Regions from separate parts of the Lysinibacillus sp. TE18511 genome, predicted to be linked through region 2. Evidence: riboswitches for the same ligand, from Rfam matches in the RefSeq annotation. Region 2 holds a riboswitch; the other holds the start of a gene.

Region 1 (4,352 bases), on a different contig from region 2:
CAACCTTGTAAAAATCATTTCTTCCAGCGTTTGTAGGCATCTCAAAAGCATGATTGCCCTTTGCTGGAATTTGAATATATTTAGCTTGCGGGAAAATCGGATTAGGGTTATTTTGTGCCTCATGGTTGTCGCGATAATCAAAAATTGTTTTCACACCTAGCGTTCCAAAAAGCTCCTTATCTGCTTTCGTCATTTTGCCAAGCGCGGCTGAACGATAAAACAAGCCATTCTTTACAGAACGCCCATCTCTCGTCTTATATCCACCCATATCACGAAAATTATGAACAGCCTCAAACGGAATAATCTTCATATCAAACTGTTTCATTCACTGCACCTCCCTCTGTTAATAAACATTCTTATTTATATTCTATATAACAATTCGCTATAATACCAATTTTCGCACTAGGAAATGTCATCAGCTAGTCTCAAGCTGAGTGATGTAAGGTAATATCCGAGCACTTCTTCATCCACCTGAGCACTTTACCTCCCCAACCGAGCAACTATCATTAGATTCACCCAACATCAAAAAAGCTGCCCTTGATAAAGGACAGCTCTAAAATACTTTTCAATATAGTTTATTTAAATAACTCAGGATATGCTGCTTTTGCTACTAGCTCAACAGCTTCACCAATACGTGGACCTGGACGGTTTGAAATATCAGTATCTATATAATAAACCGCTTTGTTTTGAATGGCTGTGATTGAATTCCATCCATCACGTGCAAGAATTTCTCCCACTGAGTTTTCTACATAGCCTACTGTTGTTAAAATGACTTCTGGATTTTTCGCGATGACATCTTCCTCAGATACCTTTGCCCAGCTTTGAACGTCAGCAAATACATTTTTCACATTTGCAGCATTTAAAATCTCTTGTTGGAATGTACCAGAACCAGCTGTATAGATGTCTGGCTTTGGACCAATTTCTAAGTAAATATTTTTTGGTTCTTTTACATCTTTGACTTTTGCCTGGACTTCCGCAATTTTAGCTTTAATATCTTCATTTAACTTTTCGCCTTTATCTTCAATCCCCATGACAGATGCAATTTGTTGGATATCCCCGTAAACATCATCAAATGAAGCAGCCGATTTGATGGCAAAAACTTTAATTCCTACATCTTCAAGAGTTTTTAGCGCATTTAAGTTTTCATCATCATCACCACCAGTTATATAGGCAATAACGACATCTGGCTTTAACGCTAAAATACGCTCACTATTGAATTTTGTAGAATCAGAAACGCGCTCAATTTTTTGTGCTTCTTCTGGATACGTATCATACTCAGTTGCACCAACGATTTTATCGCCAACGCCTAGAGCAAATAAAATTTCTGTATTACTTGGTTGTAATGAAACAATAGTTTTCGGTACTGCATCAAACGCTACTTCTACACCACGATCATCCGTAACTTTATAGCTTGTGCTCTCAGTTTGTTGCTCGTCCTTAGAAACAGTGTCTTTGTTAGCATCCTCTTTTGTGCCGCAGCCTACTAATACGAGTGCTAACATTAATACAGAAAGCCATTGTAGATTAAACAATTTCTTCATTTCATTGATTCTCCTTTTTCTTTTTCATTGGGTATGACTTACTAATAAACGGTATTTCAGCAATACCAGCGCGCTGATTCATATAGACAGCCATAACAAAAAATATATTGGCTAGTAATCCTAAATAATCAAATAGAATAGCTGGTACTTCCCGTTCCTCAGAAACTTTGTGTAGAATACGGTATGATTTTTTCGCCTCACTACGACATACATGTAATGCAGCAGCAGCCTCTGTTCCTTGCGGTAATACAAAATTCTGAATCTCATCTTTCACATGACTAACATAAAAATCATAACGAACACTAAGCCACGCTAAATCATCTTCAGTTACTGCTAATTTCCCTCGGACGGAGCCATTTACATGGTAAGCCATTGGCAAAATAGCTAATAAATCATCTGCCACTACCCTTACTGTCTCTTTATTTACTGCTACTAAAGCGACACCCATATGTGTTGTAAGACTATCTGTTCGAATTTCAAAATCTACTGTTGATGCCTTTTCACGCATAAATGGATAGCAAGAATAACGTGCATCTTTTTTCAAATCTAGTCCCCGCTTTCCTTCGTGAAAAATTCTTACTAAAAGTGAGTATACATAAAAAAACGTCGACCCTACTCCTAAGGGACGACGAAAATAGCATAAATAGTGTCGCATAGACACGACAAAGCCTATGTATTTGCCGCATATCCTCCTAGCTTCCGAAGAGTATCTATACGTTCAAATAAAGGTCGGTCTCCTGGCTTGTACATCCAATCATGTCATGAGTCATAAAAACTTTCCCATCCGATATTCCGACAGTGGTATATCTTTTATGATTCCTGTACTTACAGTTGCGGAAACAGCTTCGGTCTTTCACCGAATTCCCAATTATGCTTGTTAACACCTTTATTTTGCAAGAATAATTCACTTGTAAAGCAGTTTAACACATATTGATAGGAAAAAATAGCTTTGAAATGAACGGAAAACACATGAATACGAACAATAGTAAGCCTATTTCTACATAGCTATACAAAATGATTCTCTAATCTATATTCAAGAGATTTATAGTTATGGCTCTTCAACTTGACTGCACATTCTGCGAGGGAACGCTCTCTGCAAACGTATCCTCCCTCCACACTAGGTGCTATCATCAGCATACTTCTTTAATCAAGAACAGATTCTAGTATTGATTCAAAGTTTTATAAAATTTTTTCAATAGCTTGCTCAACATCTAGCTGTGAATCTGTAGGTTCAAAGCGGGCAACTGTCTTACCATTTGTATCTATTAAAAATTTCGTAAAGTTCCAGCGAATATTACGACCGTCTAAAAAACTAGGCGCAATTTGGATAATTGCTTCCGCTAACATTTTTTCCTGCATACTTGCCTTGCCAAATTCGCGATAATCTATCTCGTGCTTTAAATAATTGAATAATGGGTGTGTCGTATCTCCATTTACCTGCACCAGTTCAAAAATTGGGAATGTTACACCATAGTTGATTTTACAAAGGTGAGTAGTTTGTTCGCCATCCTCAGGATTTTGATTATCGAATTGATCACAAGGAAAACCTAAAACGACAAAATTATCCTTCCCATATTTATCATACATTTTTTGTAAGTCTTCAAATTGATATGTAAAACGGCACTTGTTTGCTGTATTAACGATTAACAGCGTTTTTCCTCGATAAGTTTCCATTGATAATATCTCACCGTTTGGCTTCTTGACTAAATAATTATAAATGCTCATTGTTTAACTCCTTTTATTTTTTCCTATTTGTCAGGTGTGGTGATGGGCCTTAAAAATAGGCATACGTTAGCACAAAAAATCCTATTATCGGTCAATAATAAACCTATATTTTCCTACTCAGCACGCCTGATATATTATAAACTATTTCTCTATTAACGAAAGAATTTTCACAAAAAAAATAGCCATTCCACGTCTTTAATGGATGGCTTTCATATATTTCTTTTTGTATTTAACATCTTTTTCTTCCGCAATTAAACGCTCCGCAATTTTTAATAGCTTCGGGTCTTTCGTTTCATCAAATAGCTTTTTAAAAGATACAATAATATCATAGCGCATTAATGCCGGTTGCTTTTCGTCTAAGCATGTTTGAAATCTTTTTGCCAAATATGAAACGACTAAATCTCTTTGTACCTGCCCCGCTAAACCTATTTTCCAAATTGCCTGCAAAGTAAGTCTCGCCGTTTCTGTTTTTTCATCATACGTCACTGCCCAAATCTTTAAGAAATCCTCTAATACTCTCTCTTCTGGATCACTTTTTGCTGCCAATGCGCATAAAAATTGTGCCGCGCTTGCACGAACATGCCCATTTTTGTATGTAAGAGCCTGAATAAGTTGTTCCCAAACTGCATATGTCCAATCAACTGGTTCCTGCATTATTTTCATCAATTCTTCGAAAGATTCATATTGAATATCGCGGTCACGTTCTGTTAAATTACTAAAAAGTTGCATAATCCCTTTTTCCATGATTCATCCCTACCTTTATTGTTTCAGACCGTAATAATATTTTTATGTTTTATGGTACACTAAACTTACTTTGCGCAAAGAAGGTGAGTTTATGAATAAAATTAATTCTAGGAAACTGATTTTTAGAATGATTATGATTATTACTTTAATTGTAGCTGCATATTTTATTATCCCAGTTTCCGTTCCCGTTATATTAGCTGGTGTTACTGCATTTTTTTTAGAGCCAATTGTTATGTTCTTTAAACGGCGATGGAAAATGTCTCGAAAAATTGCAGTTGCGTTTATTTATATAGTGAGCGTTATTTTAATTTCCATCATTTGCTATTTTACTATTACACAACT
Region 2 (4,352 bases):
TTTTGCTGAATGGTTTATTTATTACAAGTTGATTTTACAATGGACGGTCCTTTTGGTGATGAAATGTCTGAAGGATTTAAAGATTTAGCTCATAGCATTAATGACGAAGAAGGAATCATGTGGAAAATTTGGACTGAGGATGCGGTAGCTAAAGAAGCTGGTGGTGTTTATTTATTCGAGACGAAGGAAAGTGCTAAAAAATATTTAGCCATGCACTCTGCTCGATTAACAAGCTTTGGGATAACAAATATTCGGGGTAAAATTTTTGAAGTTAATGAAGCCTTATCTTCTATTAACAATGGTCCTATCCATAAATAATAGGCGTATCTGTTATTACAGACACACCCCTTAGTGTTGAAATACAAAATGGGCAAGAAAATCTTTGTGAATGTTGTGGCGCTTTAAATAAGGGTGATTTCTGTTCCAAACTATTCGCTTTCGCACAAAAAACATCTGTTGCTGACGCTTCGCTTTCGCACAAAAACATCTGTTGCTGCCGCTTCGCTTACGCACAAAAAACATCTGTTGCTGACGCTTCGCTTTCGCACAAAAACATCTGTTGCTGCCGCTTCGCTTACGCACAAAAAACATCTGTGCTCAGTCGGAACGGAAATCACCCCTCGTTTTGCCGAAGAGCCATACTTTATTTATGTAGTTTTTAAAGCTTTCTTCGTAAATTGCTCTGAGACATACGTTAAATAAGGCTTCCCTGTAAGTGGATGTGTTTGAATATCAGCGTAAACACCAAAAACATCTTGTAATAATGTTGGTGTAAGTACTTCTTCTGGTGTTCCAAAATTGACAATTCGCCCTTGCTGTAAAACATAAATTTGATCACAATACATAGCTGCAATGTTTAAATCATGTATTGCCGCAACAACTGTTAAATGTAGGGTTTGAATTAGATCCATTAGCTGCAATTGATGCTGAATATCTAGATGATTCGTTGGCTCATCTAAAATAAGCATCTGTGCTTGCTGAGCGAGCGCACGGGCAACCATCACACGCTTTTTTTCTCCGCCCGAAAGAGAACTAAAGCTACGTTTCTCTAAATGAGCAATTCCTGTTTGATCTAGTGCATTTTTCACTATTTGGAAATCTCGTTCCTGATCAAGCTCGAATAGTTTTTTATGAGGTGTTCTCCCCATACTGACTAAATCATGTACGGTAAAATCGAATACGACCGGCGTTTCTTGACTCACTACTGCTAAATTTTTCGCAATACTTTTACTCGATTGCTTTAAAATATCCTGTTCATTTAATAAAACTGTTCCACTTTCTGGTTTTAATAAACGATACATATTCTTTAATAGCGTTGACTTCCCACTACCATTAGGACCGATTAACCCAACAAATTGTTTTTCCTTTATTTGTACACTTACTTCATGTAATATGCGTTCATCAGAAATGGAGAAAGATACTTGTTTCGTCTCTAATGTCATATGCTTTAATCCCCTTCACCGAAAGAATAATTGTTACGACGTAGTAGCCAAATGAAAAATGGCCCTCCACAAAAAGCTGTGATAATTCCAATTGGCATTTCTTCAGGGGCAATTATAATTCGAGCAAGTGCATCTGCCCAAACTAAGAAAATTGCCCCAAACAAAGCACTAATCGGTATGACATATTTATGGTTTGAACCTACAATCAGCCGTACAATATGCGGAATGATTAAGCCAACAAATCCGATTGAACCACTTACTGCGACAAGCACACCCGTTAATAACGATACTAATAAGATAAGCTGTATTCGAAATTGTTGTAAGTTAACCCCTAATGTAACCGCTGCTTCTTCCCCAAGAAGTAATAAATTTAAGCTTCGATAGTGGAGCCATAACAAGGCAAATACCACGATAAAAATAACTGTAGGAATTAAAAGATTACTCCACTTCGCACCAGCTAAGCTACCTAGCATCCAATACATGACTGCCTTCATTCCGCCCTCTTGCTTCGACGTCATTAATATAAAATTTGAAATAGCAGATAAAATAAACGACACCGCCATCCCTGAAAGTAAAAGTCTAAAGACAGAAACTCTACCGCCAACACGTGCTAAAAAGAAAACTAACGCCATTGCTGTCAGAGAGCCTATAAATGCAGATACGGAAAGAGCATAAACGCCAAGAAATGAAAAAGCACCTAAAATGATGACAGCTGTGGCCCCAACCGTTGCACCAGAAGAAATCCCTAAAATATATGGTTCGGCAATTGAATTACGGACAAGAGCCTGAATGGCTGCTCCTGCAATTGCCAACCCTGCTCCAACAATAGCAGCGAGCAATACACGCGGAACTCGTATTTGCCAAATAATAATTTCCTGTGAACGACTCCAATCTTGCTCGATTGAGTTTTGTACAATTGGTATTTTGGAAAGGATAACCTTCCATACGTGAATTGGCGTAACAGAAACCGATCCAACCATTATGGCAATTGTCATTGAAATGATTAGTACTAAAAGAAGAGTCATTGATAGTAGCATAATTTTTTTATTCATCTGTTTATTAACTCCTAATCATTAATAATAGACTTAATGAAGATAAAAAAAGGGTATTCCATGCAAAATACGCATAGAAATACCCTAGATTAAACAAAGTCAGAAAGATTTCCTTCTACTATTGTCCGTAATCGCTTTCATCCTCGTGGGCATTACAGATTTTCGCTAATTGGCAGGTCTCCTGGCTTCGAATCAATGTACCTATGATTGCCTTCCCATTCTAGAACAGTGGCTAAATCATCATAGAACTCCTCGTTACAGTTGCGGGACAGCGTCGGATTTGCACCGACTTCCCTTTTAAGTGACACATTTACAAGATGTCACACCATTTGCATCTGATATTTTAAAATTATGACGATTCTATCATATATTTTAATAGTTAGTCTATTACTAGTAATTATTTATCAAATTAAGAAGGATAAATATTTTGTGTTAACCTATATAAAATATTAGGTTGACACAAAAACTTTATTTTTTTACACTATTATTATCAACATTACTTATTAGGGGTGAAATAATGACAACAGTAGCGGAACACTCGCATCACAAATTAAGAACAGTAGATATTGCTTATATTGGACTATTTTCAACATTGATGATGATTGGCGCTAATATTACTTCCTTTGTACCTTTTATGGTTGTTGGTGGCGTACCCATCACGCTACAAACATTTTTTGCTATATTAGCAGGACTTATTCTTGGCAGTAGAAAAGGTGCACTCGCTTGTACTGTTTATATGTGTATAGGTTTAGCAGGCGCACCTGTATTTGCACGTTTCAGTGGGGGCTTTGGACAAATTTTAAGTCCTACATTCGGTTTTATTGTTACTTTTATATTAGCTGCATATGTTGCAGGGCGTATTGTAGAGCGCAGTGGAACGAAAAAAAGCTATGTAATTGCTGCTTTAATTGCAACAGCCATTAATTATTTACTTGGGACAAATTGGATGTACTTCGCCTACAAGTTATGGGCTAGTGCTCCAGAAGCTTTTTCTTATAAGATGGCATGGCTTTGGATGATGCCTCCATTACCAAAGGATATTATTTTAGCTATATTTGCCGGTATTTTTGCATACCGTCTACAAAAAATAGTAAAAATACTTCCTGTTAAATAACGTAAGCCCTTCTTTAGTTTGATGCTAAAGAGGGCTTTTTATTTTGGGACTCCTATATGATTGCTGTCCACAATTTCTGCACATTTATTTGCTACATTAAGAGCAAATAGTGAGGAGGAATATAATATGTTATTCAAAAGAAAGTGGTCAATTGGCTTAATGGCAGCAGTAGCTTTACTAACATTATCGGCTTGCTCTGCCGATACAACTAAGTCAGAAGCCGATTCAAAAAATAACATCGAAACTGAACATAGCACAGAGATGGATCATTCCACGATGAACCATTCAAGCTCTGGCGCAGTACCAACAACTTTGAAAAATGCTGAAAAGCCAAAGTTTCCAGTTGGAAGCACCGCCATTATCACGGATGGACACATGGCAGGTATGAAAGGCGCAGAAGCAACGATTGTTGGCGCTTATGATACGACAGCATACATTATCTCCTATGAGCCAACTACAGGTGAAAATCGCGTAGAAAATCATAAGTGGGTTATTCATGAGGAATTGATAAATCAAGGTGAGGCTCCATTAGCTCCGGGTACGGTAGTCAAAACCGATGCATCTCATATGAAAGGCATGGAAAATGCGACTGTCCATATCGATGAGGCAATACAAACGACAGTTTATATGATTGATTATACGTCTACAACAAATGGCGAGGCCGTAAAAAATCATAAATGGGTTACGGAAGAAGAGCTAGAAGCAAAATAAGAACTAATACGCTGGAGAGCCCGAAGCAAAAGT

Evidence for each region. A riboswitch is a leader RNA that binds a small molecule or an ion and turns the genes downstream of it on or off. The one in region 2 is predicted to bind cobalamin.
Region 1: it holds a riboswitch for cobalamin, as region 2 does, so the genes downstream of both, ACVWXS_RS01910 (hypothetical protein) here and ACVWXS_RS18590 (FecCD family ABC transporter permease) in region 2, are expected to answer to the same signal.

The regions. Positions count from the first base shown of each region.
Region 1 is NZ_JBSSFD010000002.1:104,432-108,783, forward strand. It holds gene ACVWXS_RS01900 (tyrosine-protein phosphatase) at 1-325, opposite strand, end outside; gene ACVWXS_RS01905 (ABC transporter substrate-binding protein) at 576-1,541, opposite strand; gene ACVWXS_RS01910 (hypothetical protein) at 1,543-2,085, opposite strand; cobalamin riboswitch at 2,252-2,444, opposite strand; gene ACVWXS_RS01915 (glutathione peroxidase) at 2,721-3,266, opposite strand; gene ACVWXS_RS01920 (hypothetical protein) at 3,462-4,010, opposite strand; gene ytvI (sporulation integral membrane protein YtvI) at 4,102-4,352, shown strand, end outside.
Region 2 is NZ_JBSSFD010000030.1:30,466-34,817, forward strand. It holds gene ACVWXS_RS18575 (monooxygenase) at 10-318, shown strand; gene ACVWXS_RS18580 (hypothetical protein) at 429-584, opposite strand; gene ACVWXS_RS18585 (ABC transporter ATP-binding protein) at 648-1,442, opposite strand; gene ACVWXS_RS18590 (FecCD family ABC transporter permease) at 1,448-2,494, opposite strand; cobalamin riboswitch at 2,649-2,839, opposite strand; gene ACVWXS_RS18595 (biotin transporter BioY) at 3,012-3,608, shown strand; gene ACVWXS_RS18600 (YdhK family protein) at 3,735-4,319, shown strand.